2 regions of the Microbacterium paraoxydans genome follow, and region 1 is predicted to be linked to the other one. Evidence: predicted binding sites of a transcription regulator. Region 1 holds the regulator's gene; the other holds the start of a gene.
The links. Region 1 encodes HrcA, which represses chaperone genes, less so after heat shock. Its sites were predicted from a motif close to TTNGCACTCGNNNNNNNCGAGTGCNAA; they were not measured.

Region 1 (15,787 bases):
CCGCGGCATCACCCGCGGATTCGACGAGGAAGTGCAGCGCCACGATCAGTGGGCGCGGAACCGGTCGCGCAGCTTGGAGAACAGGCCCTGCTGGAACTGCGCGAGCTGCGGGCCCGGCGCCTTGTTCTTCTTGGCGAAGTCCTCGATGAGCTTGCGCTGCGCGGAGTCGAGCTTGGTGGGGGTGACGACCTGCACGCCGACGCGGAGGTCGCCGCGCTGGGTGCCGCGCAGCGGCGTGATGCCTCGGCCCTTGATGGTCAGCACGTCACCGGACTGCACGCCGGCGCGGATCTCCAGGTCGACCTCCCCGTCGAGTCCCTCGATCGAGGTCTCGGTGCCGAGGATGGCGTCGGTCATGGACACCTCGAGCGTGGCGAGCAGGTCGTCGCCGTCACGGCTGAAGGCGGGGTGCGGGTTGACCGTGACCTCCACGTAGAGGTCGCCGTTCGGGCCGCCCGCGCGGCCGACCTCGCCGGAGCCGGGGAGCTGCAGCCGCAGTCCGGTCTCGACGCCCGCCGGGATGTCGAGGGACACCGTGCGGCGCGAGCGGACGCGTCCCTGCCCGCCACAGGTGCCGCAGGGGTACGGGATGGTCGTGCCGTAGCCCTCGCAGGTGCCGCACGGCTGGGAGGTGACGACGTTGCCGAGAAGGCTCCGCACCTGACGCTGCACGTGCCCCGTGCCGCCGCAGATGTCGCAGGTGACGGGCGACGTGCCCTCCTGGCAGCACGAGCCCTGACAGGTCTCGCAGAGCACGGCCGTGTCGACCTCGATGTCGCGGTGTGCACCGAAGACCACATCGCCGAGGTCGAGGGTGACCCGGACGAGCGCGTCCTGACCCCGCTCTCGCCGCGACCGCGGGCGGGCGCCGCGTCCGCCACCCTGCGACGCGCCGAAGAACGTCTCGAAGATGTCGCCGAAGCCTCCGAAGCCTCCGAAGTTGTTCGCGCCGTCACCGCCGCCCATGTCGTACCGGCGGCGCGACTCCTCGTCGCTGAGCACGTCGTAGGCGTGCGTGACGAGCTTGAACTTCTCCGCAGCCTCCTCCCCCGGATTCACGTCCGGGTGGAGCTGCCGTGCCAGGCGCCGATACGCCTTCTTGATCTCGTCGGTGGAAGCGTCCCGGGACACCCCGAGAACCTCGTAGTGGTCCGCCACAATCGCCTTTCTGCGTGTGATTTCCGTGGGGCCGCGTCAGCGGCCGGCCTCGTCGTCGTCGAGCATGCGTGACAGGTAGCGGGCGACCGCCCGCGCTGCCGCGAGGTTGCTCGGATAGTCCATCCGGGTCGGGCCCATGACGCCGACCCGCGCGGTCCCCGAAGGCGCCGCGTAGTTGCTGGCGACGATCGATGCCTCGCCGAGCCCGAAGGAGGCGTTCTCGGTGCCGATGCTCGCCGCGAGGCCGTGCTCGTCCGGCACCATCTCGCTCATCAGCCGCAGCAGCGTGACCTGCTCCTCGATGGCCTCGAGGAGGGGGTGGATGCTGCCGCGGAAGTCCTGTTCGCGCCGCGCCAGGGTCGCTGCTCCGGCCATCACGAGCCGCTCCTGCCGGAAGCCGCCGAGTTCGTCGATCACGACGCCGGCGAGGGTGCGGAGCACGCGATCCTGCGGCGTCTCCTCCGTGGCGAGCAGCGCCTGAAGCCGGTCGGAGGCCGCCGCGATCGCCTGCCCGGTGATGAGGGCGGACAGTCGCGCGCGCAGCACGGCGAGGTCGGCCTCGTCGATCGCGTCCGGCAGAGCGGTGATCCGCTGCGACACCCCACCGGCGTCCGTCACCAGGACCGTGAGGAGCCGGTTCGGGGCCAGCGTCACGAGCTCCACGTGAGTCACGTGCGCCCGCGCGAACGACGGATACTGCGCCAGCGCGACCTGGCCGGTGAGCTGCGTGAGGACGCGGACGGTCCGGACCATCAGGTCGTCGAGGTCGGCCGGGTCGGCGAGGAACGACTCGATGGCGGAACGCTGAGCGGTGGAGAGAGGACGGAGCTGGGCGAGGTGATTGACGAACACCCGGTAGCCCTTGTCCGTGGGGACGCGCCCGGACGACGTGTGCGGAGCCGTGATCAGCTCCTCGTCCTCCAGCTGCGCCATGTCGTTGCGGATGGTCGCGGCCGAGACCCCGAACGAGTGCCGGTCGACGATGGAACGGCTGCCCACGGGCTCGTGCGTCTCGACGTAGTCCTGCACGATCGCGCGGAGGACCTGCAGCCCTCGCTCTGTGACCATGGCTTCCCCTTCCCGCCGACCGGATGCTGGCACTCTGCTGCCCTGAGTGCCAATCCTACCTCCTGCGACCGGGAGATCTCCGAAGGCGGGGCAGCGCCGGTGGAGCCGCTCAATCCGTCAGTTCGCGCACGACGGCGTCGGCGAGGAGGCGGCCGCGGAGCGTGAGCTGCACGCGCCCGCGGATCGCCGCCGGCGCATCGATGAGCCCGTCGGCGATGAGGCCGGCGATGCGGTCCCGGTTCTGCTCCGGGACGTCGGTCACCGCGATCCCCTCACGGATGCGGCTGAGGAGGAGGATGCGCTCCAGGGTCCGCGCCTCCGGGTCCGGACGTTCGCGCCCGGCCGCCGGCGAGGACGAGGCGGCCAGTCGCTGCGCGTAGGCCGCCGGGTGCTTGACGTTCCACCACCGGAGTCCGGCGACGTGGCTGTGGGCGCCGGGGCCGAAACCCCACCAGTCGCTCCCCCGCCAGTACGCGAGGTTGTGCCGCGACCGCTGCCCTTCGCTGCGGGCCCAGTTGCTGACCTCGTACCACTCGAACCCGGCGGCGGCGAGGCGCTCGTCCGCCAGCTCGTACATGTCCGCCTGCAGGTCGTCGTCCGGGGTCGGCACCTCACCGCGACGGATCTGTCGCGCGAGCTTCGTGCCGTCCTCGATGATGAGGGCATACGCGGAGACGTGGTCGGACTCCAGGGCGAGGGCGGCGTCGAGCGAGGCCTCCCAGTCGGCGAGGCTCTCCCCCGGTGCGCCGTAGATGAGGTCGACGCTGACCGCGAGTCCTGCCTCCTTCGCCGCGGCGACGGCGGTGCGGACGTTCTCGGGCCGGTGCGTCCGGTCGAGCGCGGCGAGGACGTGCGGGACGGCGGACTGCATGCCGATGGACAGCCTCGTGACCCCCGCCTCGGCGAGGATGCGCGCGACCTCCGGGGTCACGGTGTCGGGGTTGGCCTCGACCGTGACCTCCGCGCCCGGTGCGAGTCCGAACGCCGCGGTGGCCGCTCCCAGCATGCGGGCGAGATCTCCCGCGGGAAGCAGCGTGGGCGTGCCGCCGCCGAAGAACACCGTGTCCATCGGGCGCAGCGCTCCGGCCTCGTCCAGCACCGTACGCGCGAGGGCGATCTCGCCGATGAGGGTGGACGCGTAGTCCTCCTGCTTCGCCCCGCGGAGCTCACCGGACGTGTACGTGTTGAAGTCGCAGTAGCCGCAGCGCACGCGGCAGAACGGGATGTGCAGGTAGGCGGAGAACGGCGTCTCGACGGAGATCGGGAGATCGGCGGGGAGTCGCCCGTCCGCGGGCGCCGGATCCCCGAGCGGAAGTGGTCCCGCCATCACACCGGAGTCGCGTAGAGCGGGGAGATCGCGCGGAGGTAGCGCGCGAACAGCTCGCGACGGCGGCGCTTCATCAGGGCGGGGACGAGCCGATAGAGCAGCGTGTTCGGGGCGTCGAAAGCCCGGACCGTGAACCAGACCTCGTCGTTGTCCTCGCGCCAGTCCACGTCGAACGACTCCTCGCCGCTCACAACGGAGCCCCCGACCGTGCCCAGCACGAAACCGATTCGCCGGGTCTCCTCGGTGACCGAGATCACACGCAGCTCGGAGTCGGCGCGCATGCCGCCGACGCGACCGCGGAGGTGGAGTGTCATGCCCGCGCCCACGAAGGGCATCCCCTCGGCGTCGTAGCGCGGCTCCACATCCCGCTTGCTCGGCGCGATCGGATTGCCCTCGGCGTCGAAGCTCACGCCCGCATAGGCGGGGCCGGGAGCAGGGCGGACGTCTTCCACGGACAGCCCGGCCGCACGCTGCGCCGTCCACGACAGCAGGGCTTCGCCGGCCGTCTGGAAACGCTCCTCGCCACTGCCGATCCGCCAGGATTCCTCCGCCGGGATGCTGCGCTCCGGCGGGTACTGCATCAGATCGGGGGCGTGGGTCGCACCCACGGCCGCATAGTCCACCGTGTCGTCTCGGAAAGTCCCGCGCCGCATGAGATCCAGCCTACTTCGGGTTCCCTGAGCGAACACCCCCCGCGCCGCACGCCGTCACATCCCCGGGAGGGCTGGGCCCCTGATGCTGGGTCCCTGAGCCTGTCGAAGGGTGGGTCCCTGAGCCTGTCGAAGGGTGAGTCCCTGAGCCTGTCGAAGGGTGGGTCCCTGAGAACCGCGCGCTTCGACAAGTTCAGCGGGGTGGGCTACTTCTTGTCCTTGGTCTCGACGTCGCCGGAGAGCGCAGCGATGAACGCCTCCTGCGGAACCTCGACGCGGCCCACCATCTTCATGCGCTTCTTGCCCTCCTTCTGCTTCTCGAGGAGCTTGCGCTTGCGGGTGATGTCACCGCCGTAGCACTTGGCGAGCACGTCCTTGCGGATCGCGCGGATCGTCTCCCGGGCGATGATGCGCGCACCGATCGCGGCCTGGATCGGCACCTCGAACTGCTGGCGAGGGATGAGCTTGCGCAGCCGCTCCGCCATCATCGTGCCGTAGGCGTAGGCCTTGTCCCGGTGCACGATCGAGCTGAACGCGTCGACCTTCTCGCCCTGCAGGAGGATGTCGACCTTGACCAGGTCGGCCTCCTGCTGCCCCGACGGCTCGTAGTCCAGGGAGGCGTAGCCCTGCGTCTTGGACTTGAGCTGGTCGAAGAAGTCGAACACGATCTCGCCGAGGGGCATGTTGTAGCGCAGCTCGACGCGCTCCTCGGAGAAGTACTCCATGCCCAGCAGCGTGCCGCGCCGCGACTGGCACAGCTCCATGACGGTGCCGACGTAGTCCTTGGGCAGCAGGATCGCCGCCTTCACCATCGGCTCCGACACCGAGCCGATACGGCCGTCCGGGTACTCGCTCGGGTTCGTCACGGTCACCGTCTCGCCGGTGTCGCTCGTCACGACCTCGTAGATCACGCTCGGGGCGGTGGTGATGAGGTCGAGGCCGAACTCGCGCGAGAGGCGCTCGGTCACGATCTCCAGGTGCAGCAGGCCGAGGAAGCCGCAGCGGAACCCGAAGCCGAGCGCCACGGAGGTCTCCGGCTCGTACTGCAGCGAGGCGTCGGAGAGCTTGAGCTTGTCGAGCGCCTCGCGCAGTTCCGCGTAGTCGCTGCCGTCGATCGGGTAGATGCCCGAGAACACCATCGGCTTCGGGTCCGTGTAGCCGGGAAGCGCCTCCGCCGCGGGCTTGCGCGCGTTCGTGATCGTGTCGCCGACCTTCGACTGCCGCACGTCCTTCACGCCGGTGATGAGGTAGCCCACCTCGCCGACGCCGAGACCCTTGGTCGGGGTGGGCTCCGGGCTCGACACGCCGACCTCGAGGGCCTCGTGGTTCGCGCCGGTGGACATCATCTGGATGCGCTCGCGGGGCGAGAGGCTGCCGTCGACCATCCGCACGTAGGTGACGACGCCGCGGTAGGCGTCGTACACGGAGTCGAAGATCATGGCCCGCGCGGGTGCGTCCGCATCCCCCACCGGAGCCGGGATCTCCTCGACGATCCGGTCGAGCAGATCCTCGACCCCCATGCCGGTCTTCCCGGACACGCGCAGCACGTCCTCCGGCTTGCCGCCGATGAGCGAGGCGAGCTCCTTCGCGTACTTCTCGGGGTCTGCGGCGGGGAGGTCGATCTTGTTGAGGACAGGGATGATGTGGAGGTCGTTCTCCAGCGCGAGGTAGAGGTTGGCCAGCGTCTGGGCCTCGATGCCCTGCGCGGCGTCGACGAGGAGGATGGCACCCTCGCACGCGGCCAGCGACCGGGACACCTCATACGTGAAGTCGACGTGACCGGGGGTGTCGATCATGTTGAGCGCGAACACCTCGTCCGGGCCCTGCGCCTGCCCCAGGGCCCACGGCATCCGCACCGCCTGGCTCTTGATCGTGATGCCCCGCTCCCGCTCGATGTCCATGCGGTCGAGGTACTGGGCGCGCATGTCCCGCTCCGCGACCACGCCGGTGATCTGGAGCATGCGGTCGGCCAGGGTCGACTTGCCGTGGTCGATGTGGGCGATGATGCAGAAATTACGGATCTGCGCAGCCGGCGTCGCGGCAGGCTGAAGCGGGGTGAGAGCGCGTGGGGACATGTCCCGTCGATTCTACGGTGAGGGTCCTCATAATCCCCATTCGTGCGTATCGGTGATAGTCTCCCGAAGTTGCCCGGGATCAATCCGTGACACCGGATCCCGTAAGCGATACGACTCCGTCACAGACTCCGTGAGGGCTGTCGCGTCGCGCGGAACGGCGGATGAAACCCGATCATCCGCCCGGCTCAGCGTTGCGTCGGCAGACCCCGAGCGCGTCTGGAGAAGAGAAAGACAAATCCCCCTTGATCAAGTACCTCGCGCGCCGTGCCCTCGGCTGGCTGCTCATGATCGTGGTCGCGACGAACCTCACCTACTTCCTCGCGTGGGGCTTCCTCGATCCGCGCAGCAACTACGTGGGTCGTCGCCCTCCGCTCACCGAAGAGCAGATCGTGAACACCCTCGCTCCCCGCAACCTGAGCGACACCGTCCCGCTCATCGAGCGGTGGTGGACGTGGCTCACCGGCATCCTGCTCCGCTGGGACTGGGGCGTGAGCCCGACGGGCGGATCCGTCAACGAGCAGGTCGCCTACCGCATGTGGGTCAGCGCGGAGCTCGTCCTCGGCGCGACGATCCTCACGACGGTCCTCGGCATCGCGCTCGGCGTGTACACCGCGTCTCGGCAGTACAAGCTCGCCGACCGCATCGGCCAGGCGACGAGCATCATCACGCTCAACATCCCGATCGTCGTCGCGGCGTTCGCGATCGTCCTGCTCGCGATCGGCCTGAACAACGCCACCGGCACCCGCATCTTCTACGTGACCGGTAACGCCAGCCAAGGGGTCGAGGGCTTCTTCCCCACCCTCATAGACGTGCTGCAACACCTGACGCTGCCGACGATCGCGCTGGTGCTCACCGGGTACGCGAGCATCCACTTCCTGCAGCGGTCGCTCCTGCTGGACAACATCAACGCCGATTACGTCCGCACGGCCCGCGCGAAGGGCCTGACCAAGCAGCAGGCCATCCGCAAGCACGCGCTCCGGACGTCGCTCATCCCCGTCGCCACGCAGGTCGCCTTCACGATCCCCGCGATCTTCACCGGAGCGGTCCTGACCGAGACGATCTTCGCGTGGAACGGCATGGGCCGGTACTTCATCGAGACCATCACCAAGAACGACATCCACGGAACCGTCGCGATCGCCGCCTTCGGTGCGGTCCTCACGGCGATCGGCGCCATCCTCGCCGACATCGCCGTCGTCGTCCTCGACCCGCGCGTGAGAGTGAGCTGACATGAGCACCGACATGCTCGACCCGACCATCCACCCGGAGCCGGAGACCGCCGGCCCCGAGACCACCCGCGTCGCCACCAAGCGGCTGTCGAAGTGGACGCTGTACTGGCGACGCTTCTCCCGGAACCGCGGAGCCCTCATCGGCCTCGTGATCTTCGTCGTCCTCGTGCTGTTCGCCATCGTCGGGCCCTTCATCGCCCGGTACGACCACATCGAGCTCGACTTCCTGAACCTCAGCACTCCCCCGTCCGCGGAGCACTGGTTCGGCACGAACAACGCCGGAAACGACCTCTTCGCCCAGGTCGCCGTCGGCTTGCAGCGGTCGCTCATGATCGCCATCACCGTCTCCGTCGGCGTCACGATCGTGTCCGCGCTCGTCGGCACGGCCGCGGCCTACTTCGGCGGCTGGACCGAGCGCATCTCGCTCCTGGTCATCCACTTCATGATGGTGATCCCGAGCTTCCTCATCCTCGCGATGATCTCGAACAAGGCCGGCGGTGACTGGCGCGTCATCGCCCTCATCATGATCTTCGTGATCGGGTGGTACTTCCCCGCCCGCGTCATCTGGACGATGGCCCTGTCGCTGCGCGAGCGCGAGTACGTCAGCGCCTCCCGCTACATGGGCGTCGGCGGCATGCGCATCGTGCTCCGCCACCTCCTGCCCAACATCGGCTCGCTCCTCGTCATCAACTTCACCCTCGGCGTCGTCAACGCCGTGGTGACGGAGACGGGCCTGTCCTTCCTCGGCTTCGGCGTCAAGATCCCCGACGTGTCGCTCGGTGCCCTCATCGGCGCCGGCTCGAGCTCGCTGACCACGGCGCCCTGGCTGTTCTACTTCCCGGCGGCGGCGCTGACCCTGCTCACCGTGTCGATGGCGCTCATCGCCGACGGCCTGCGCGACGCCCTCGATCCCACCTCGGCTGCTGGAGGCCGCGCATGACCAACGTCCTCTCCGTCCGCGACCTCAAGGTCAGCTTCGCCTCCGAGGCCGGCCGTGTCGACGCCGTCCGCGGCGTCTCCTTCGACCTCGAAGCCGGCAAGACCCTCGGCATCGTCGGCGAATCCGGTTCCGGCAAGTCCGTGACCTCGCTCGCGATCATGGGTCTCCTCGACGAGAACGCCAAGGTCACCGGCTCGATCATGTACGACGGGCAGGAGCTCGTCGGCATGAGCGACAAGCAGCTGTCGGTCATCCGCGGCAACGGCATGTCGATGGTCTTCCAGGACCCGCTGACCTCGCTCACGCCGGTCTACACGGTCGGCGATCAGCTCATCGAGGCCCTCACGGTCCACCGCGGCCTGTCCAAGAAGGACGCCTGGGACCGCTCCGTCGAGCTGCTCAAGCTCGTCGGCATCACCGAGCCCGAGCGCCGGATGAAGTCCTTCCCGCACGAGTTCTCCGGAGGCATGCGGCAGCGCGTCGTCATCGCCATCGCGATGGCCAACGATCCGAAGCTCATCATCTGCGACGAGCCCACCACGGCCCTCGACGTCACCATCCAGGCGCAGATCCTCGACCTCATCGAGAAGGCGCAGGACGAGACCGGCGCCGCGGTGATCATGATCACGCACGACATGGGCGTGGTCGCCCGCACCGCCGACGACGTGCTCGTGATGTACGCCGGCAAGCCCGTGGAGCACGCGCCCGTGCGCGAGCTGTTCCACAAGACCCGCATGCCGTACTCGATCGGCCTGCTCGGCGCCATCCCCCGCGTGGACAAGGCCGAGAAGGAGCCGCTGACCCCCATCAAGGGCAACCCGCCGCTGCTCATCAACCTGCCGGACGCCTGCCCGTTCGCCGACCGCTGCCCGATCGTCATGGACGCCTGCCGCGCCAAGGAGCCGGAACTGCTCCCCGTGCCGACGGGCTCGGGCGACCTGCACCAGGCCGCCTGCATCCGCGCGCACGAGATCGAGGACGGCGGCCTCCTCGGGGGCCTGCCCGTCTACCCCGTCCGCCCCGTCCCGGAGAGCGACCTCACACGGACGCCCCGCGAGGAGCGGCCGATCACGCTCGAGGTGAAGAACCTCCGCAAGACGTTCCCGTTGGTCAAGGGCGCGTTCCTGAAGCGCAAGGTCGGCGAGGTCCAGGCGATCAAGGGCATCAGCTTCGACGTGCGCGAGGGCGAGACGATGGCCATCGTCGGCGAGTCGGGCTCGGGCAAGACGACCACGCTGCTGCAGATCATGGACATGGTCAAGCAGACCGACGGCGACATCGTCATCGCCGGCACCAGCGTCAACGACATCCACAGCCGCAAGGTCGAGCGCGCCCTGCGCCGCGACATCCAGATCGTCTTCCAGGACCCGATGGGAGCCCTCGATCCGCGCATGACGGTGGCCGACATCATCTCGGAGCCGCTCTTCGCGATCGGCACGCCGAAGGAGGAGGCGCACCGGCGGGTGGACGAGCTCATGGACCTCGTCGGGCTCAACCCCGCGCACAGCGACCGCTTCCCGCAGGCGTTCTCGGGTGGTCAGCGGCAGCGCATCGGCATCGCCCGGGCCCTGTCGACGAACCCCAAGATCGTCGTGCTCGACGAGCCGGTGTCCGCGCTCGACGTGTCGATCCAGGCCGGCGTCATCAACCTGCTCGACGAGCTCAAGACCAAGCTCGGGCTGTCGTACCTCTTCGTCGCGCACGACCTCTCGGTGGTGCGTCACATCGCCGACCGCGTGGCCGTGATGTACCTCGGCGAGTTCGTGGAGCACGGCGACGTCGACCAGGTCTTCGACGACCCGCAGCACCCGTACACGAAGGCGCTGCTGTCGGCGATCCCCGTGCCGGATCCCGACATCGAGCGCACCCGCGAGCGGGTGGTCTTCGACGCCGAGACGATGTCGACGAAGCCCGCGACGGTCTGACCCGGATCCCATGCGCGCGTTCCTGGTCACCGTCCGATAACGGTTAGGCGGCATTCACCGCAGCGCCGTGTTCCGGGATACAGCGCGAACTAGTCTTCCCTTTATGAAACGCCGAAAGGCGAAAGGAGCACCATGAAGAACAAGAAGTTGCTGGGGGCGGTCGCGGTCGGCGGCGCCCTCGCACTCGCCCTCGCGGGCTGCGCGAGCGGTTCCGGGAACACCGGTGGCGGGGACAACGGCGAGAAGGTCGAGACCAAGACCGCCGACTACAACCCGCAGGACCGCAGCAACCTCCAGGAAGGTGGCGAGGTCAACTTCCCCATCAACGAGATCCCGGAGCAGCTGAACGGCTTCAACAGCGATGCCAGTGCTGACACCGCTCGCCTGTGGTCGTGGTACATGCCGCAGATCCTCCTGGTCTCGCCGGAGGGCGAGGTCACGAAGAACGACGCCTACCTCGACGCGTACGAGATCGGCGAGGAGGATGGCAACACGACCATCACCTTCACGTTCAAGGACGAGGCGCACTTCAACGACGGCACCGACATGGACTGGACGTCCGTCGACGCCACGTGGAAGGCCAACCGCTCCTACGACGAGGGCTTCAACCCGAACGCGACCGACGGCTACAAGCAGATCAAGACCGTCGAGCAGGGTGACACCGCGAAGACCGCCGTCGTGACGTTCGACGGCATCTACGCCTGGCCGTCCATGGCGTTCCTCACGGGTGGCGTCCTGCACCCGGACATCGCCGACCCGGCCGTGTTCAACGAGGCCTTCATCGGCAACATGCACCCCGAGTGGGGCGCCGGCCCGTACACCGTCGACACGTTTGACGCGAACGGCGGCTTCGTCTCGTTCAAGCCGAACCCCGAGTGGTGGGGCAACGCGCCGCTGCTCGACACGGTCACCTTCACGGCCATGGAGCCCGACGCCTCGATCAACGCCTTCAAGAACGGCGAGATCGACATGGTGGGCGCCAACACCAACGACCGCCTGAAGCAGGTCCAGGAAGTGGACGACACCGTCGTCCGCCGTGCGCAGCAGACCGCCAAGACGGTCCTGCTCGTCGACGCCGACAAGCCGCAGTTCGAGGACATCGACGTGCGCAAGGCGTTCTTCCTCGGCGTGAACGTCGACCAGCAGAAGCAGATCGCGTGGAACGGCCTCGGCTACGAGGAGCCGGTCGCCGGTTCGCTCAACCTGTACTCGTTCCAGGACGGCTACAAGGACTCGTTCGCCGAAGCCGGTCTGAAGCACGACGTCGAGGGCGCCAAGAAGCTCCTCGACGACGCCGGCTGGACCGAGGGCGAGGACGGCATCCGCGAGAAGGACGGCGAGAAGCTCTCCGTCACCTTCCCGATCTTCGGTGAGGACCCGACCATCGAGGCCCTCGCGAAGTCGCTGCAGGCGCAGCAGAAGGAGATCGGCATCGACCTCAAGATCGATGTCCGTGCCTCCGCCGACTTCTCCAGCGACTTCACCACGAAGAACTGGGACGTCGTCTCGCTCCGCTTCACCGACTCCGACCCGTTCGGCCCGGCCTGGTTCTGCCAGCTCTACTGCTCCGACAGCGGTCTGAACCTGTCGGCGACCGGCACGGAGGAGATCGACCAGCAGATCGCCGACGAGGTCGAGAGCCAGAAGGACGCGGAGTCCTGGACCACCGCGGCGATGGACCTCGAGCCGAAGATCATCGAGCAGACCTGGGGCCTCATCCCGCTGTACAGCGGCCCCTCGATCTACGTGGTCAAGAACGGCCTGGCGAACCTCACGCCGGAGCCCTACGTCGGTCTCGACCTGTTCGGCGTCACGCCGGTCGAGAACGTCGGCTGGGAGAAGTAACATCCTCTGACACCTCGTGTCGAAGCGGGGTCGGTGGTCCATCCACCGGCCCCGCTTTCCTTATGCTGAAGGCGTGACCGTCCAGACCGTCCTCGTGCACGGCATCCGCACGTCGGCCACCATGTGGCGGTCGCAGATCGAGTACCTGGGGGCACGCGGGCTCCCCGTCACCGCCGTCGACCTCCCCGGCCACGGCAGCCGGATGGACGAGGACTTCACCCTCCACGAGGCGCTGCACACGATCGATGCGGCCGTCCGCGCCGCGGCCGAGACGGGCCCCGTGCTGCTGGTCGGCCACTCCATGGGCGGGCTGCTCTCGCTCGCGTACACCGGTGGCGCTGAGCCTCCGCCCGTCGACGGACTCGTCGCCGCCGCATGCACCTCGCTTCCCCGCGGCGCCGGGCTGCGCGCGTACCGCCTGTTCGCCCGGGCGGTCGACTCCCTGCCCGACCGTGGCATGTGGCTGACGCAGCGCATGCTCGCCGCGACGATCCCCGAGGAGAATCGCGGAGACTTCGCCGCCGGTGGGTACGCCCTCGACATCCAGGACCAGACGCTGCGCAGCCTCGCCACCCTGGATGTGGCGGCCGCCGTCCCCCGCATCCAGGTGCCCCTCTGGTTCGTGAACGGCCAGTACGATCAGCTCCGGCTTAACGAACCCCTGTTCCGGCGCCTGGCCCCGGAGGCGGAGCTCATCGTCGTGCCACGGACCACGCACCTGATCACGGCCATGCGCCCGCGGGTGTTCAACGCCGTCCTCTCCCTCGCGATCGCGACGATCGAGCAGCGCACGGCGTCAGGCTGAGAGCACCCGAGGCCGCGCGGCGGCGGTGAGCGCTCCGCCGACGAGCGACAGGATGGCTGCCGCGAGGAAGACGAGCCAGAACCCGCCGGCCAGCGCGACGAGGCCGGCCCCGAGGACGGGCCCGATGAGCTGTCCGAGGGCGGCGGTGACGTTCACGATGCCGAGGTCGCGCGCGTGGTCCTGCTCATCCGGGAGCAGGTCGGCCGCGAACGCGAGCCCCACGGTCGAGAAGGCGCCGTAGCCGACGCCCATGAGCGCGGCGGCGATCATCGTCATCTCGAAGGTGGGCAGAGCCACGATCACCACACCCGACGCCGCCTGGACGACCGTGGCCCCCACGGCGAGCCGGCGGCGCTCCCCGGTGCGGTCGGAGATGATCCCGGTGATCACGGAGGCGAGTACCACGAAGACCGTGTAGACGACGATCAGCAGGAGGAGGTTGTCCTGTGCGGTCGTGCTCTCCTGTCCGAGCCCGTGGAGGAGGAAGAAAAGGAACAGCGCCGTGCCGAGGGCGTTGCCGATGTTGGTGACGAGCCGGCCCGAGAGCATCCAGGCGAAGTCGCGGTCGCGGAGCGACGCCAGGCGGGGCCGCCCGATGCGCTGAGGGCGCAGCGCCTCCGTGCTCGGCGGGTCCGGCAGCCGCAGTGCCGCCGCGACGCCCACCACCGCGATGATGCCGGCGAGGAGCAGATACCCGGCGACGATGCCGAGGCCGAGCAGCACGACGAGTCCGACCCCGAGCACGATCCCGACCGCCTGGCTCGACCCGACCGCGGCGGATGCGGCACCGCGCTGCGTCGTCGGGAGCTGGTCGGCGATGAGCGCGGTGAACGCGGCGGAGGAGACGGCGACGCCGATCGAGACGCCGACCCAGCCGGCGCCGACCGCCCACGGGCCGTCGGCGAAGCCGGTGAGGACGAGACAGGCAGCCGTGAGCGCGACCCCTCCCAGAGCCCATGGCCGCCGCCGATGCGCGCCGGCGCGGGCGCGATCCGAGAGTGCCCCGGCGAGCGGCCCGGCGACGACGCCGGCGAGGCCACCCAGTCCGAGCACGATCCCGGAGGAGACGACGCCGCGGATCCAGTCGTCCTCCGGAGTGTCGAGCTGCAGCGGGAGGAGGAGCTGGACCGGGGTGAGCTGGACGGTCCAGATCGCGAGCCAGGCGAGGGTGAACAGCGACATCCAGCGCAGGCCCGCTCGGTGGGTGCCGAGGCCCGGGGTCGCGCTCATGCGCGTGCCGCCTCGGCGTCTTCGGCTGCGCGCGCACCCGCGATGAGGTCGCGGTACCAGCCGTAGGAGGCCTTCGGGGTGCGCTCCCCCGTCGAGAAGTCCACGTGCACGAGGCCGAACCGCTGCGTGTAGCCGTCCGTCCACTCCCAGTTGTCGAGCAGCGACCAGACCGTGTACTCCTCGACGGGGACGCCGGCGTCGATGGCCTCGCCCACCGCGTCGATGTGCGCGGAGAGGTAGGCGATCCGATCCGTATCCTCCACAGGGCCGGCGACGTCGGGCTCCGGGAAGGATGCCCCGTTCTCCCCGATGATGATCGAAGGCATGCTCGGGTGGCGGCGGTGCAGATCGATCAGGAGGTCGCGCAGCGCGGACGGCATGATCGGCCACTCGGGACCGAACCCGGTGACGGGCACTCCGGGAGTCGGAACGATCTCGAACGGGATGTCGTCCTCGGCGGCGGCGGCGGTGACCGTGGTCGGGTTGTAGAAGTTCACGCCGTAGAAGTCGATCGATCCCGCGATGCGTGCGAGGTCGTCACCGAGGACGGGCAGCGGCGGGAGCCCGAGGACCTCCAGGTCCGGTGTCGTCCCGGAGAGGAGCGGCTCGCTGAACAGCCGGTTGTGCAGGAGGTCGTACACCGCGGCCGCGGCCTGATCCTCCTCGGTGTCCCGCAGCGGCAGGACCCAGGTGTGGTTGTTGACGAGTCCCACGCTCGCCGCGCCACGGGCATGCAGCGCCTCGGCGGCTCGGGAATGGGCGAGCAGCTGGTGATGTGCGGTCGGAAGGGCGCCGTAGAGGAGCTGCCTTCCGGGTGCGAGCGCGCCGACGGCGTAGCCCTGCAGAGTGGTCATCGCGGGCTCGTTCAGCGTGTACCAGGACGACACCCGGTCTCCGAGGCGTGCGGCGACGAGGGCGGCGTACTCGCCGAAGCGCTCGACGGTATCGCGGGCCAGCCAGCCGCCGTCGGCCTCGACAGCGCTCGGCAGCTCCCAGTGATAGAGGGTCGGGAACGGGGTGACGCCGGCCGCCAGCAGACCATCGACGACGCGCGCGTAGTGGTCCAGCGCCGCGACGTTCCCGGGGCCGCGTCCGTCCGGCTGCACGCGCGCCCAGGGGATCGAGAACCGATACCGATCGAGCCCGAGACCGGCCACCAGGGCGAGGTCATCCGCCACGCGGCGATAGCTGTCGCAGGCCGGCTCCGCCGTCGAGCCGTCCCGGATGCGTCCCGGCTTGGCGATCTCGTCGTCCCAGATCGACCGGCCCGCGCCGTCGGCGCGGCGGGAACCCTCGATCTGGACGGACGAGGTGGCGGCGGACCAGCGGAGCCGCGCACGCGCGGCCGGGTCGGTGCTGAGGGGGGTCATCGGGCTCCTGACGTCGTCGTCGTTGTGGATGATTCTGCACCCGGTCCCACCTCCCGCGCGACGGCGTCTCGCCCGAGTGGCGTCGTTTCGCACGATCCCGCCCGGTACTGGTAGACTCGACTCTTGGCTTGCGTGTGGGTTCTTCCCTCACGACCGCCGTGCAGCAGC
Region 2 (15,787 bases), 1.1 Mb from region 1:
CTCGGCGCATCGTTCTTCGTGGGCTGGGGGATCCCGGTCGCGGTCGTCGCCGTGATCGCCGCCATCATGTCGCTGCGCCGCCCCGTCGAGAACCGCGCGATCGCGCGCTGGGCGCTCGTGCTGGGGCTGTGCGCGACCGTGTACAGCCTCGGCTGGCTGGTCTGGGCGGGGATGCAGTTCGAGAGACTCGGCTAGGCGGGATGGCCATGACGGACGACGACGATGTCGAGGAGCGCAGGGCCCTGCAGCGCAAGGCCTTCGGCCCGGGCGGAGGCCTCACGGACGCGGAGGCCGCGCGCCTGCGACAGCTCGACGATGCCCGGCGGCGTCCGTCTCCGGGACCGAGCACGTCGGATCCGATGGCCGGCTCTGTGCAGGAGACCCGGCAGCCCGGTCCTCCGCGGTCCCGGCACTCCCTCGCCACTGTGCCGGACGACGGCGAGACTCCGACAGGAGACGACGCTCCCGTGGTGCCGGACGACGAGCCCGTGGACGACGCCACCCGGACCGACCGCCCCGCCGTGACCGAGGCGCGGCACCGTTCGCGCGGGATGCTCGCGCTCGCCGCGGTCGTCATGGTCCTCCTGGGGCTCGGCATCGGGTGGCTCGCCTTCGGCCGGACCGGCGGTGCCGCGGTCGCGCTCAGCGCCGAGCAGCAGGGGTGGCAGTCCGAACTCATCGCATCCGGGAAGTACGACCCCGGATCGGTGCGCGCCGTCGCGACGGAGGAGGGCGCGGTCGTCTGGATGGCGACACAGAACGGCGGGGCGAGCGTCTGCCTGGTCCTCGGATCGGCGGAGAGCACGACGCCGAGCTGCAACCAGCGGGAAGCCGTCCAGAAGGAAGGGCTGTGGGGCGAGGTGACGACGCAGCGGGACGACGAGTACACCCGACAGGTCATGGCGCAGTTGCTCCTCACGCCCGACGGCGAACCGGCGGTGGCCGTCGGCGTCTCGGAGTTCGGCTCCGGTGAGGGCAGCGGCATCACCTATGCGAACGAGGAAGAGACCCGCACGGCCGCGCGTCTGGTCGAGGACGGGTTCGACCCCCACTCGATCTGGGTCGTGGGGTACGACCGCGACGTCCCGATCTGGACGGCCTCCGAGGCCGAGACGGGGCGGCAGTGCCTCGTCTACGACGGGGCGACACCGGACGCGCCGAAAGCCTGTGAGACGACGGAGACGCTGCAGGAGCACGACGGTCGGCTGAGGTTGCAGCTGACCGACGCGGAGACCGGCGGCCTGACGACCTACGAGCTGCCGGGCGGTGGCTCCCCGTCCTTCGTGATCATCCGAGAAGGGAGCGACGTCGGTGCGGGAGGAGACTGACCGACCCCAGTCCAGAGACGACGACGCGGAGCGCCGGGCGCTGGAGCGTGCGGCATACGGCCGTGACGGCGGGCTCGACGCTGCCGCAGCCCTCCGGCTGGAGGAGCTCCAGGCGGAGCGCCGCCGCACGGCCCTGTCCGCGTCCGAGGAGCCGGCGACGTCCGCACCCCCGGACCCCGGCGGTGCGAAGGAGGTCGCGGACGCTCTCCCGGAGCCGGAGAAAGGGCCGGTCGCGGAAGACGCCGCGCCGGAGGACACGGAGGACGTCTCCGCGTCCGAGGCGCCGGCCGCGAACCGCCGCGGTCTCGTGCCGGTCCTCGTGGCGTCGGCGGCTCTCCTCGCGATCGGCGTGGGGGCCGGGTGGGCGCTGTTCGCCCCGCGACCGGACGCGTTCCCCCTGACGGAGGCGCAGGAGGACCGGCGGATCGAACTCGCCGGGGAGGACTACGATCCCGGCTCCGTCCGCCCGGTGGGAGAGGCGGAGGGGGCGCTCGCCTGGTTCGCCACACAGGACGACGGGGCCACCCGGTGCCTGATCCTCGACGTGGGCGCCGACTCCCAGTCGACCTGCCTGGCCGGGGAGGAGGTGGGGACGGGCCTGTACGCCTCGCTCCCCGTGCCGGTCTCCTCCGCGGACGACGAGGAGAGCTCCTTCTCCTTCGACAGCGTGACGGCGGTCATGCTCTTCTCCACCACGGACGAGCCGATGGTGAGCATCCAGCGCTGGGGAGGCAGCTCCACGCTCGTCGCCCAGTTCGGCGAGGCGGAGCGCGCGAGGGCGGAGGAGCTCGTCGGCGACGGTTACAACCTCAACCTCTCCGTCCTCGGGTCGTTCCGCGAGCAGCCGGTCTGGCTCGGCGACCGCAGCACGGAGAGCGGGCCCTCCCAGCGCTGCCTGATCGTCGACGCCGACGGCTCGCGTCAATGCGCCACGATCGACGAAGCCGTCCAGTCCGGGCTCCGCGTGCAGCTCCTCGACGTCGATCAGGAGACCGGGGAACTGCTGTCGGCATCCGTCATCGAGGTGGACTTCACGCGCTGGCAGACGCCCTACCTCACCGTGACCTCGGGCCCCGCCGTCGTCGACGCGGCGACGGGCGAGTCCTACCTCGTGACCACCGGCCCGCCCGGGGATCCGATCCGCGTCGACATCCCGGGCCGCGACCCGGAGGGCTGACCCGCTCTCAGTCCGCGGCGGGCACCCGGTCGGCGAGGATCGCGCGGCGCTGATCGCCGAACCGGGCGAGGATCAGGGTCGCCTCGGCGTCGCCGCGCAGGGTCAGCTTGCGCCGGAAGGCCGCCGGATCGACGTCCACCCCGCGCTTCTTGATCTCGATGCGGCCGATGCCGTGGGTCTTCAGGGCCGCGTTGATCGTCTTCGGCGTGATCGGCAGCGTCTCCCGGACGCGGAAGGACTGCACGAACGGGCTCGTCAGGGCGGCGTCCGAGGTCAGGTACGCGATGCGCGGATCGAGCATCCCCGCATCGAGGCTGCGGGCGACGTCGCCGATGAGCCGGGCCCGGATGACGGCCCCGTCCGGCTCGTGGAGGAAGGCCCCGAGCGCACGGACCGGCGCGTCCTCGGCATCCGCGGATCCGGTGAGCTCGTGCGAGCGCTCGCCGCGGATGACGAGAGCGGAGCGCCGCACCCCTTCCCTCGCGAGCTCGCGCGACCACACCACGAGCTCGACCACGCTCCCGTCGGCGCTGACCCACTGCGTCTCCGCGTCCGCGGGCAGGGCGTCGCGGTCGTGGGCGGGGCCGAGCTTGATCCCGGTGGGGCGCTGCGCGGCGACGGCGAACGCCCAGTCGAGCGACGGCGAGTAGACGTCGGCGGAGACGCGCCGGGTCTCGCTGTGCCCGGAGGTGCGGCGGGCGGGGTCCATCCAGATCGCCTGGCCGGGGACCGGTTCCCCGAGCGCCTCCTCCGCGGTCGCGTGGCGCACTGTGGCGTCGTCCCCGAACGGGGCGAGGTTGTAGGCGGCGAGGGCCGCGGTCACCTCGTCGGCGTCCACGGCGTGCACCGCCAGTCCGGCGCCGGCGAACGCGAGGGCGTCGCCGCCGATCCCGCAGCCGAGGTCGGCGACGCTCGTGAGGCCGGCCCGGCGGATCCGCTGGGCGTGGCGGGCGGCCACTCCGAGGCGGGTGGCCTGCTCGAGGCCCGCGCGGGTGAAGAGCATGCGGGCGGCGAACGGGCCGAACTTCGCCGTGGCCTTGGCGCGCAGGTGCGCCTGGCCGACGACGGCGGAGACGAGGTCGGGGGAGTGGCCGGCGGCGCGCAGCCGGGAGACGGCTGCGGCCGCCTCGGCGGTGGAGGTGACCGGCCCGAGCGCATCGAGCAGCTCGAGGCCGGCGGGGGTCAGCAGGGCGCGCAGCTCGGACATCTCCACCCTCCCACCCTAGGACCCGGTGGCCGCCGGAGCGGGGTTGGCACTCGCATTGCATGAGTGCCAGCCGACCGCCTACACTGGCATTAGCACTCTCGGGTTGAGAGTGCGAACGAGTCTTTCGTGTCAGCGTCAAGAAAGAAGAGGTAGACCGTGTCGGTTTCCATCAAGCCGCTCGAGGACCGCATCGTCATCAAGCAGGTCGAGGCCGAGCAGACCACCGCGAGTGGCCTGGTCATCCCCGACACCGCCAAGGAGAAGCCCCAGGAGGGCGAGGTCGTGGCGGTCGGCCCCGGCCGTATCGACGACAACGGCAACCGCGTTCCGCTCGACGTCGCCGTCGGCGACCGCGTGCTCTACAGCAAGTACGGCGGCACCGAGGTGAAGTTCGGCGCGGACGAGTTCCTCGTCCTGTCGGCTCGCGACGTCCTGGCGGTCGTCGTCCGCTGATCGCACACCCGGTTCCCTCCGCTCGCCGGACGGGAACCCGGTCCGCAGAAGAGGGCCCGGATGCATCGGCATCCGGGCCCTCTTCTGCGTCCCGAACGGCGCGTCGCCCGGCGGCGCAGGCATAGGGTTGTGCGGTGACCGTTGAGACGACCCGCGCCACCCGGACGGCGGGCGTCGCCTACGCCGGGAGCGCCTACCTGCTGTGGGGCGTCCTGCCCCTCTACTTCCTCCTGCTGCAGCCCACCGGTCCGTGGGAGGTCGTCGCCTGGCGGGTGCTGCTCTCCTTCGTCTTCTGTCTCCTGCTGCTCACGGTCACGAGGGGATGGGCCGCCTTCCTCGCGATCGTCCGGAGTCCGCGGCTGCTGGGGTGGACGGCCCTGGCCGGCCTCCTCATCTACGTCAACTGGCAGGTCTTCGTCCTCGGCACGCTGAGCGGGAACGTGGTGGAGACGGCGCTCGGCTATTTCATCAACCCGATCACGACGGTGCTGCTCGGCGTCTTCGTGCTCAAGGAGCGCATCCGCCGGCTGCAGTGGGTGGCCGTCGGCATCGCGGCCATCGCGGTCGTGGTCATCGTCGTGGCGTACGGCCACGTCCCCTGGATCGCCTTGACGCTCACGGCCTCCTTCGGCCTGTACGAGCTCATCAAGAAGAAGATCGGCCCCGCCGTCGACGCGGTCAGCGGGCTGACGCTCGAGTCGTTCTGGCTGATCCCCATCGCGGTGGTGCAGCTCGTGATCGTGGCGACGACGCCGGCCGGCCTGACCATGGGGACTGCGGGCGGGCCGCATGCCGTGCTGCTCGCGTTCGCGGGAGTGGCGACGGCCGTCCCTCTGCTGCTGTTCGCGGCCGGCACGCGTCGCGTCGACCTCGCCGTCATCGGCATGCTGCAGTTCCTCACCCCGATCCTCCAGTTCCTCATCGGGGTCGTCGTGCTGCACGAGCCGATGCCGCCGGAGCGCTGGATCGGGTTCGTCCTGGTGTGGATCGCGATCGCGGTCTTCGTCGTCGATCTGCTCCTCGCCGCACGGCGCGGCCGTCGGGACACCCTCGCCGCGGGGCTCTGATCCCGCCCGCCCACCGGCGGAAACAGCGGTCCTGGATCGTTAACGCACCGAGATACTTGCCCCTCCTGCGCGCGGGGCGCACGCCCTAGTGTTAGAGCACCCGACTGTGGTCACCATCCACGTTCGTTTACGCAAGGGAGCATCATGAACGCACTGAAGGGCTCGCGCAGCGCGAGGATCTTCGCCGGGATCGCGCTGGTCAGCGCCTCCGCCCTCATCATCGCGGGCTGCAGCAGCACGCCGAACGCGGAGCCGTCGGACGGGGGTGGCGACAAGCCCGCCGCCGACCTGACGCTCAAGCTCGGTTCGCTGCTGCCCGCCACCGGTACGCTCGCGTTCCTGGGCGCGCCGATGGAGGCCGGCGTCCAGCTCGCCGTGGACCAGATCAACGAGGCCGACGCCGGCATCACGATCGACCTCAGCACGGCCGACGAGGGCGACCTCGACAACAAGGCCTACGAGACGTCCATCACCAACCTGCGCAACGACGGCATCACCGCCATGATCGGCGCGGCGTCCTCGAGCGTCACCAAGCTCATCCTCGACGGCAACGCGGGCGCGGACATCCTGACGGTGTCCCCGTCCAACACGTCGCCGGACTTCACGGGCATCAACCCGCTGTACTTCCGCACCGCGCCGAGCGACAACCTGCAGGGCGAGGTGCTCGGCAACGAGATCGCCGAGGACGGTCACAAGACGCTGGGCATCATCTACCAGAACGACCCGTACGGCACGGGGCTGTTCGAGGCGATCAAGGCCACCTTCGAGAGCACCGGCGGCGAGGTCGTCGCCGACGCCTCGTACAACCAGGGCGACGGACAGTTCAACGCCCAGGTCTCGGAGATCGCTGCGGCCAAGCCGGATGCGGTCGCCGTCGTCTCCTACGACCAGTTCGCCACGATCGCGCCGCTGCTCGGCAACGCCGGGGTCGACACGGGGTCGCTGTACCTCGTCGACGGCAACCTCAAGGACTGGGGTGCGGACGTGTCGGTCAGCCTCGAGGGCTCGAAGGGCACCCGCGCCGGCGCCGAGCTGCCGCAGGACTTCCTCGACCAGCTGAACGCGGTCTGGACGGCCGAGGGCAACGACCCGATCGACGCCGTGACGTACTCGGCCGAGGCGTACGACGCCGTGGTGCTGATCGCTCTGGCCGCGCTGAAGGCCGGCTCGGTCGAAGGCCCGGACATCGCCGCGGAGATGATCACCGTCTCCGGTGGTGACGGCGACGGCGAGAAGTGCGACAACTACGCCGACTGCGCCGCGATCATCAACGACGGCGGCACGCCGGACTACGACGGCCTCTCCGGTGAGATCACGTTCGACGAGAACAACGACCCGAAGGGCGCTGCCATCGGCGTCTACGAGTTCGACTCCGAGAACGTCACCTCGCGCATCAAGTAACGCAGCGACGACGAAGGCCCCGGATGCTTCGGCATCCGGGGCCTTCGTCGTTCCTGGGCCGCGTCTCAGGCCGCGTCGGTCCCGAGGGTGCCGAGGTAGAGGCCGATGACCTTCGGGTCGTTCAGCAGCTCCCGGCCGGTGCCCTCGTAGGCGTCCTTGCCCTGGTCGAGCACATAGCCGCGGTCGCAGATCTGCAGGCACCGGCGGGCGTTCTGCTCGACCATGATCGTCGTGACGCCCGCCTTGTTGATGTCGGAGACGCGGATGAAGGCGTCGTCCTGTCGCACGGGGGAGAGACCGGCGGACGGCTCGTCCAGCAGCAGCACCGAGGGGTCCATCATGAGCGCGCGCGACATGGCCACCATCTGCCGCTCACCGCCGGAGAGCGAGCCGGCCCGCTGCTTCAGGCGCTTGCCGATCTCGGCGAAGATGCTGCTGACGAACTCGAGTCGCTCCGCGAAGATCTTCGGGTTCTGGTAGAGGCCCATCTCCAGGTTCTCCTGGATGGTGAGCGACGGGAACACGTTGTTCGTCTGCGGCACGAAGGCCACACCGCGGCGCACGAGCTTGTCGGCCTTGAGACCGACGATGCTCTCACCCTTGACCGTGATGTCGCCCTCGCGGACGTTCACCATGCCGAAGATCGCCTTGAGGAGCGTCGACTTCCCGGCGCCGTTCGGGCCGATGATGCCGATGAGCTCACCCTGGCGGGCGACGAGGTTGGCGCCGTTGAGGATGTTGACTCCCGGCAGGTAGCCGGCGTGCACGTCCTTCAGCTCGACGACCACGTCGTCGGCCCGGGCGGCGCCCTCGGCGGGGGTTGCGGTGCTCATGCCTTGCCCTCCTCGGCGGCGTCCTCGGCCTCGACCTCGGCCTCGACCTCGGTCTCGATCTGCTCGCGGATGCGCTCCGCGTCGGCGTCGGAGATCACCGGGAGACGGCCGGTGACGGCGCCGAGGTCCACGTCCTGGTGGGCGCCGAGGTAGGCGTCCACCACCGCGGGGTCCTCCATGACGGTCTCCGGCGGCCCCTCGGCCACCACGCGCCCCTCGGCCATCACGACCACCCAGTCGGCGATGTGACGGACCATGTGCATGTCGTGCTCCACGAACAGCACGGTCATCCCGAGGTCCTTGAGGTCGAGGATGTGATCGAGGAGCGACTGCGTGAGGGCGGGGTTCACCCCGGCCATCGGCTCGTCGAGCATCACCAGGCTCGGGTCGCTCATGAGGGCCCTGGCCATCTCCAGCAGCTTGCGCTGCCCGCCGGAGAGCGACGCCGCGAAGTCCTGCTCCTTGGCGTCGAGCTTGAAGCGCACGAGGAGCTCGTGGGCGCGCTGCTCGATCTCCTGCTCCTGCTTGCGCCAGAGGAAGGGGAACAGCCCTGCCCAGAAGCCCTCGCCGCGCTGGTCCTTCGCGCCGAGCTTCATGTTCTCCAGCACGGTCAGCAACGACAGCGACTTGGTGAGCTGGAAGGTGCGCACCTGTCCCATCCGGGCGACCTTGAACGACGGGATTCCGGACAGGTTCTTGCCGTCGTAGGACCACGTGCCGCTGTTGGGCTTGTCGAAGCCGCACAGGAGATTGAACAGCGTGGTCTTGCCAGCGCCGTTGGGACCGATGAGCGCCGTGATGGCGCCGCGCGGGATCTCGAGGTGGTCGACGTCGACCGCCGTGAGGCCGCCGAAGCGCCGCTGCACGGCGTCCACGACGAGGATCGGGTCGACCTTCTTGACTCCGGGGGCGGCGGGACCCGCGGCGAGGCCGGTGGTCTTGGCGCGGGGAGCGCTCTTCGCGGGCGTGACGGCCGCGTCGTTCTCACTTGACAAAGGTCATCTCCCTCTTGTTCCCCAGGATGCCCTGCGGGCGGAACACGACGATGAGCATCAGCACGATGCCGATGAGGATGTAGCGCACCACGTCGGCCTGAGCGCTCGTCATGGGCAGGTAGCCGGCCGTGGCCATCGCGGGCAGGAGCGCGCCGAGGAAGGCGAACACCACCCAGAACAGGACGGCGCCGAGCGTGGGGCCGAACACCGTGGCCGCGCCGCCGAGGAGCAGGATCGTCCACAGGAAGAACGTCAGCGACGTCGAGTAGCTGCCGGGGATGACCGCCGACGGCAGGACGAAGACGATGCCGCCGAGCGCACCGATCACACCGCCCACCACGAGCGCCTGCATCTTGTAGGCGAAGACGTTCTTGCCGAGCGAGCGCACGGCGTCCTCGTCCTCGCGGATGCCCTTGAGCACCCGGCCCCACGGGCTGCGCATGAGCGCCCAGACCACGAGGATCGTCAGAGCGAGCGTGAGCAGTCCGAACACCCGCACCCAGAGGTCGTTGGCGTTGTACGTCCACGGGCCGAAGCCATAGGTCCCCGGGGGGAACGGGTTGGCGTCGCGGAAGCTCTGGTGGTACCCGGACAGACCGCCCGCGGAGTTCGTCCAGTCCTTGAAGAGCTCGGTGACGAACATCAGGCGGACGACCTCGGCGGCCGCGATGGTCGCGATGGCGAGGTAGTCGGCGCGCAGCCGCAGGGTCGGGATGCCCAGCAGCAGGGCGAAGAGCGCGCCGCCGGTGATGCCGACGAGCACGCCCAGCCACCACGGGAATCCGAAGGTGAGGATCGAGATCGCGTAGCCGTAGCCGCCGATCGCCATGAACGCCGCCATGCCGAAGTTGAGCAGACCCGTGTACCCGAAGTGCACCGCGAGGCCGGTGGCCGCGAGCGCGTAGGCGATCGTCGTCGGGCTGAAGAGGTAGGAGGCGGTGTTGCCGAAGATGCTTCCGAAGTCCATGCGTCAGCCCAACCTTTCCTTGCGTCCGAGGATGCCCTGCGGTCGCACGAGCAGGATGATGATCAGCGCGATGAGGGCGCTGGCGTACTTGAGGTCGGTCGGCACTCCGAGGAGCGTGGAGACCTCGACGGCGAGGCCGACGATGATCGAGCCGATCAGCGCGCCGATCGCGGAGCCGAGGCCGCCGAGCGTGATGGCGCAGAACATCAGCAGCAGCATCTGCATGCCCATGTCCCACTTCACGCCGGGGCGGAAGTACGCCCAGAGGATGCCGGAGATCGCGGCCAGGGTACCGGCGAGGATCCAGACGACGCGGATGACCTTGTCCACGTCGATGCCGGAGGCGGCGGCGAGCTGCGGGTTGTCCGAGATCGCCCTCGTCGCCTTCCCGGTGCGGGTGCGGGTGAGGAAGAACGCGACGCCGAGGATCACGATGATGCTCGTGGCCATGCCGATCATGTCGATGTACGACAGGGAGATCGGACCGAGGCGGATCGGCTCCGGACTCGCGCCGGGCAGCTGGTAGGTGTTGCCGCCGATGATGTACTGCAGGCCGTAGCGCAGGGCCAGCGAGAGGCCGATGCTGACGATCATGAGCTGGACGACGCCCAGACCACGGCGCCGCAGCGGCTTCCAGATGCCGGCGTCCAGCGCCCAGCCGAGCGCCGCGCCGCCGATGACCGCGGCGATGATGCCGGCCCACAGCGGGAGCTGCCAGAAGGAGGTGACGACGAGGGTGATCACCGCACCCCACGTCACCATCTCGCCGTGCGCGAAGTTCGACAGCCGGGTCGTGCCGTAGATGAGCGCGGCGCCCATCGAGGCGAGCCCCAGCAGGAGTCCGAAGTTCAGACCGCCCACCAGGCGCGACAGGAGCTGATCGAGGAAGGAGACGGTCACCCGCTCGCCTTCGCCGAGGAAGAGGTTGACGATCTTCGTCCCGGTGAGACCGAACTCCAGCTCGAACGAGGCGGTGGTGCCGGCGACGGGCTGGATGCCCTCGGGAAGCTGCGTCGCGTCGACGATCACGCCGTCCGGAAGCGTGGACTCGTCCACCGTGAGGGTGTACGTCTCCTTCTCCGGCACGTAGAGGCGCCACTTGCCCTCGGCGTCCGTCTCGGTCTCGGCGTCGAAGCCGTTGCCCTCGATCGTCATGACGACGCCTTCGACGGGCTCGTCGCCGTTGGTGACGACACCGGCGAAGTAGAAGTCGGTGACCTCCTGTCCGTCGTCCGTGGTCTCGGCGGAGGCCGCTGAGGGAGGGAGCAGGAGCGATGCCGCGAGCGCCATCAGGATTCCGAAGAAGGCGAAGGCCCAAGGGCGCTTTCGCGGTCCGGCGAGTGCTGTGGGTCCCACGCAACCTCCACTGTGAGTGCTGTCTCCGCGGGCTCGGGTCGAACCGCGGGGATGGACGACGCACTTGAGCGTAATGGGCGATCGGCGAATCACCTATCGTCCCGGCCAACGGTCCGGTAACGACAGGGCCCTGGGAATGTTCTCGGGCGTGTCTCGCTTAGAATCTCCATACGGGTCACGCCCGCGCACCGGCCGACGTCGACCCCCCCATTCGCACCCGGATCCGCGCCACTCGCGCAGGAGGAGATTCCATGGACCAGCACGATCCCTTCGGCTTCGTCGGACTGACCTACGATGACGTGCTGCTGCTCCCCGGGCACACCGACGTCATCCCCAGTGAGGCCGACACGTCGTCCCGGATCACCCGACGGATCTCCGTCGCGACGCCGCTGCTCTCCAGCGCGATGGACACGGTGACCGAATCCCGCATGGCGATCGCCATGGCCCGGGAGGGCGGCATCGGCATCCTGCACCGCAACCTCTCGATCGCCGACCAGGCCGCGCACGTCGACCGCGTGAAGCGCAGCGAGTCCGGCATGATCACCGACCCGATCACCACGACGCAGGACGCGACGGTGGAGGAGGTCGACGCGCTGTGCGCCAAGTACCGGATCTCCGGCCTCCCGGTCGTGGACGACGAGGGTCGCCTGGTGGGCATCATCACGAACCGCGACATGCGCTTCGTCTCCGGCTTCGAGCGTCAGAGCACGTTCGTCAAGGACGTCATGACGAGGGAGAACCTCGTCACCGCCCCCGTCGGCGTCGCCGCGGGCGAGGTCATCGCGCTGTTCGCGAAGCACCGCGTCGAGAAGCTGCCCCTCATCGACGAGGACGGCAAGCTTGCCGGCCTCATCACCATCAAGGACTTCGACAAGAGCGAGAAGTACCCGCTCGCCACCAAGGACGACCAGGGCCGCCTGCGAGTGGGCGCGGCGATCGGCTTCTTCGGCGACGCGTGGGAGCGCGCCGAGGCCCTCCGCGACGCCGGGGTGGACGTGCTCGTCGTGGACACCGCCAACGGGCAGTCGCAGGGCGTGATCGACCTCGTCAAGCGCCTCAAGGCCGACGAGTCGTTCGCCCACATCGACGTGATCGGCGGCAACGTCGCCACCCGTGAGGGCGCGCAGGCGCTGGTGGACGCCGGTGTCGACGCGGTCAAGGTCGGCGTGGGCCCCGGCTCGATCTGCACCACCCGCGTGGTCGCCGGTGTCGGCGTGCCGCAGGTCACCGCCGTCTACGAGGCCTCGCTCGCGGCGCGCCCCGCCGGCGTCCCGGTGATCGCCGACGGCGGCCTGCAGTACTCGGGCGACATCGCGAAGGCGCTCGTCGCGGGTGCCGACGCTGTGATGCTCGGCTCGCTCCTGGCCGGCACGGACGAGTCGCCGGGCGAGATCGTCTTCCAGTCGGGCAAGCAGTTCAAGCAGTACCGCGGCATGGGCTCGCTCGGTGCCATGCAGACGCGCGGCAAGCAGACGTCCTACTCGAAGGACCGCTACTTCCAGGCCGACGTGCCCAGCGACGACAAGCTGATCCCGGAGGGCATCGAGGGCCAGGTCCCCTACCGCGGCCCGCTCTCGGCCGTCGCCTACCAGCTCGTCGGCGGCCTGCGGCAGTCGATGTTCTACGTCGGCGCCCGCACCATCGAGGAGCTCAAGCAGCGCGGCAAGTTCGTGCGCATCACCTCGGCCGGGCTCAAGGAGTCGCACCCGCACGACGTGCAGATCGTCGTCGAGGCGCCGAACTACAAGAAGTGACCGCGACCCCCGCAGGGGGACGCACGAGGGGCCGGATGCGCTGCATCCGGCCCCTCGCCGTTCGCGGTGCGGTCAGCCGCAGCGGTAGGTGACGCCGCCGACGTCCCAGACCCCGGGGCCGAGCTCGGCGCACGTCCCGATCACGCCGGCCAGCACGGTCGCCAGCAGGATGATGCCGATGATCGCGAAGATCGTCAGGACGGCGCCGATGATGATGCCGGCGATCGCGATGCCCTTGGGAGCCTTCGCCTTGCCGAGCTGCACGGCGGCGATGATGCTGAGGATGAGGCCGACCGGCGGCAGCAGGAACGCCAGCACGAGGCCGATGATCGACAGCACCCGCCCCGGGGGCGACGTCGGCACGTCCTGCGCGGAGGCGGTGCCGGGCGGGGGAGCGGAGGCGGCGGGATACGGCGAGGGCGTGCTGCTGGGCGGCGGCGGGTTGTAGGGCGGCGGGGCGTCGGGCGGCGGTGCGTCAGTCATGATCTCTCCTCGGTTCCGGTCGTAGCCCAGAGCGTAGCGACGGCGGGACGGGCATGCCATCCCCCTTTCGCGGCTCGTGAGCCGCGCGTACGGTGCCGGTATGTGCCGGAACATCGTGCCTCTGAACAACCTCGAGCCCGCGGCCACCGACGAGGAGTGCCGCGAGGCTGCGCTCCAGTTCGTCCGCAAGATCTCCGGGACGACGGCGCCGTCGCGGGCGAACCGTGAGGTCTTCGACCGCGCGGTGGCCGAGATCGCCGTGGCCACGCGGCGGCTGCTCGACGATCTCGTGACCTCGGCGCCGCCCAAGAACCGCGAGGAGCAGGCGGCGAAGAGACGGGCGCGGTCGGCGGAGCGGTACGAGGCGATCCGGCTCTACCAGGAGGAGAAGCGGGCGGCGCGCGCGGGCTGAAGCGCTGCGGGCCGGGGGTGGAGCCCTGTGCCAGAATCGACGTACCCCGCTCGACTTTCCCTGCGGCCCGGTGATGAAGGCACCGCGGTCGCACCGCCGAATCCCCTCGGCAGGGAATCTCCCCAAGGAGAGCTGTACATGGCTGAGGTCCCCCCTCGCATCCTCGTCGTCGACGACGACCACGACGTCGCCCTGCTCGTGAAGACCGTCCTGGAACGGCGTGCGGGCTGCGTCGTCGATCTCGCGGACGACGGCCGGTCGGCGCTCGAGAAGGCCGCGGCGGTGAAACCCGACGTCGTCGTCACCGACATCGAGATGCCGGGACTCAGCGGCCTGGAGCTCCTCGCGGAGCTGCGCCGCCTCATGCCCACCGTGCCGGTCATCGTCATGACGGCGCACGTCTCGGTCGAGTACGCCGTCTCCGCGCTCCGGGCGCAGGCCGACGAGTTCCTCACCAAGCCGCTCGACAACGCCCGGCTCGTGGAGTCGGTCACCCGGCTCGTCGAGGAGTCCCGGCGCCGGACAGCGGAGGCGAAGACGGGTGAGGTCGTCCTCGCGATCGGAGCGCACCCGGACGACGTCGAGATCGGTGTCGGCGGCATCCTCGCAGCCCATGCGGCCGCCGGCGATCGCATCACCATCCTCACGCTCTCCCGCGGAGCGCGCGGCGGTGATGCGGACAGCCGCCAGCACGAGTCCCTCGCCGCCGCCGAGCAGGTGGGCGCCCGGCTGTTCGTGAAAGACCTCGTCGACACCGAGATCTCCGGTGGCGGGTCGACCGTCCGCCTCATCGAGGAGGTCGTGCAGGAGATCCAGCCGACCATCGTCTACACGCACTCGCACCATGACCGCCACCAGGATCACCGCGCGGTGAACGAGGCGACGATCGTCGCGACGCGCCGCGTCGGCACGGTCGCGTGCTACCAGAGCCCGTCCGCGACCATCGACTACCGGCCCACGCGCTTCGTCCGCATCGACCGCTTCCTCGACGACAAGCTGCGGCTGCTGGAGTGCTTCCAGTCCCAGGCCGCCGCGAACCGGGAGTACCTCGCGCCGGAGTTCGTCACGGCCACCGCCCGCTACTGGTCGCGGTTCGGCGGCGGCGTGGCCGTCGAGCCGCTGGAGGTCGTGCGCGAGACCGCCGAGTTCATCGGCGCCCATGAACTGACCCGACGGGAGAGCTGATGACGAAGCGCGTACTGGTCACCGGAGCCGGGGGCCCCGCCGGAGTCGCGGTGATCCGCTCCCTGCTGCGCCGGTCCGATCTGACGGTCTTCGCGGCCGACATGGACGGCTGGGCGAGCGGCATCTACCTCGTCCCGCCGGCGCAGCGTCGTCTGGTTCCCCCGGGGCGGGATGCGGACTTCGTGCCGGCGATCGCGCGGATGGTCGCCGAGGACGGTCTCGACCTCGTGATCTCCACCGTCGACGTGGAGCTGATCGCGCTCGCGGACCGCCGGGACGAGCTGGCCCCCGCGGTCCTCGCCGCGCCGCCCGCCGACACGCTGCACACCGCCCTCGACAAGCTCGCCCTCGCGGAGCGCTGCGCGCCGACCGGTCGTGTGCCGCGCACCGTGCTCGCCGGCCCGGATGCCGCGGAGGTCGCGTGGGAGTTCCCCGTGTTCGCCAAGCCCCGGCAGGGGGCGGGCAGCCGCGGCGTGCGCCTCGTCCCCGACGCGGAGGCGCTCGCCGCCCTCCCCACGGATGAGGGGCTGATCGTGCAGGACTTCCTCCCCGGCGAGGAGTACTCGGTCGATGTGATCGCCGACGCCTCCGGTGGCGTGGTCGCGGCGGTGCCGCGCACCCGTGCCCGGGTGGACTCCGGGGTCGCGATCGCCGGCCGCACCCTCCGCGACCCCGAGCTCGAGGAGACCGCCGCCGCCATCGCGCGGGCGATCGGCCTCGTCGGCGTCGCCAACGTGCAGCTCCGCCGCGATCGGGACGGGCGGGCCGTGCTGCTCGAGGTCAACCCGCGCTTCCCCGGGGCGCTCCCGCTGACGATCGCCGCCGGGGTCGACATCCCGTCGCTCGTCGCCGATCTCTTCCTCGGCCGGGAGATCCCGGTGCAGGTACCCTTCCGTGAGGTCGCCTCCGTGCGCTTCCTGGAGGACGTGATCGTCGAGGTCGACGACGTGCTCGTGTCGGCGCACGCCGGTCACCAGGAGGAGCTGTGAGTCATCCCGCCCTGCGCGGAGACCACCACGTCCACTCCACGTTCTCCGACGACGCGGTCTCCACCCTGGAGGAGAACGTCGCCGCGGCTGCGGCCGTCGGTCTCGACACCGTCCGTCTCGTCGACCACGTGCGGCAGGGCACGACCTGGGTGCCGGAGTACCTCGCCGCCGTCCGCGGCC

Region 2: a site for HrcA is predicted at 3,756-3,782, ahead of groES (co-chaperone GroES). Genes of this name have one in related genera too.

What each region holds. Positions count from the first base shown of each region.
Region 1 covers NZ_CP064873.1:1,973,398-1,989,184, forward strand. Annotated here, with positions in the region: gene IZR02_RS09500 (16S rRNA (uracil(1498)-N(3))-methyltransferase) at 1-43, opposite strand, end outside; gene dnaJ (molecular chaperone DnaJ) at 46-1,158, opposite strand; gene hrcA (heat-inducible transcriptional repressor HrcA) at 1,195-2,226, opposite strand; gene hemW (radical SAM family heme chaperone HemW) at 2,336-3,553, opposite strand; gene IZR02_RS09520 (DUF1990 family protein) at 3,553-4,206, opposite strand; gene lepA (translation elongation factor 4) at 4,410-6,278, opposite strand; gene IZR02_RS09530 (ABC transporter permease) at 6,521-7,504, shown strand; gene IZR02_RS09535 (ABC transporter permease) at 7,506-8,444, shown strand; gene IZR02_RS09540 (ABC transporter ATP-binding protein) at 8,441-10,369, shown strand; gene IZR02_RS09545 (ABC transporter family substrate-binding protein) at 10,502-12,214, shown strand; gene IZR02_RS09550 (alpha/beta fold hydrolase) at 12,288-13,019, shown strand; gene IZR02_RS09555 (MFS transporter) at 13,011-14,249, opposite strand; gene IZR02_RS09560 (glycoside hydrolase family 1 protein) at 14,246-15,619, opposite strand.
Region 2 covers NZ_CP064873.1:849,469-865,255, forward strand. Annotated here, with positions in the region: gene IZR02_RS04045 (hypothetical protein) at 1-195, shown strand, start outside; gene IZR02_RS04050 (hypothetical protein) at 207-1,328, shown strand; gene IZR02_RS04055 (hypothetical protein) at 1,312-2,505, shown strand; gene IZR02_RS04060 (THUMP-like domain-containing protein) at 2,513-3,718, opposite strand; gene groES (co-chaperone GroES) at 3,869-4,165, shown strand; gene rarD (EamA family transporter RarD) at 4,300-5,232, shown strand; gene IZR02_RS04075 (ABC transporter substrate-binding protein) at 5,377-6,633, shown strand; gene IZR02_RS04080 (ABC transporter ATP-binding protein) at 6,699-7,466, opposite strand; gene IZR02_RS04085 (ABC transporter ATP-binding protein) at 7,463-8,461, opposite strand; gene IZR02_RS04090 (branched-chain amino acid ABC transporter permease) at 8,451-9,428, opposite strand; gene IZR02_RS04095 (branched-chain amino acid ABC transporter permease) at 9,432-10,718, opposite strand; gene guaB (IMP dehydrogenase) at 11,036-12,538, shown strand; gene IZR02_RS04105 (DUF4190 domain-containing protein) at 12,611-13,021, opposite strand; gene IZR02_RS04110 (DUF2277 domain-containing protein) at 13,122-13,433, shown strand; gene IZR02_RS04115 (response regulator) at 13,572-14,618, shown strand; gene IZR02_RS04120 (ATP-grasp domain-containing protein) at 14,618-15,607, shown strand; gene IZR02_RS04125 (PHP domain-containing protein) at 15,604-15,787, shown strand, end outside.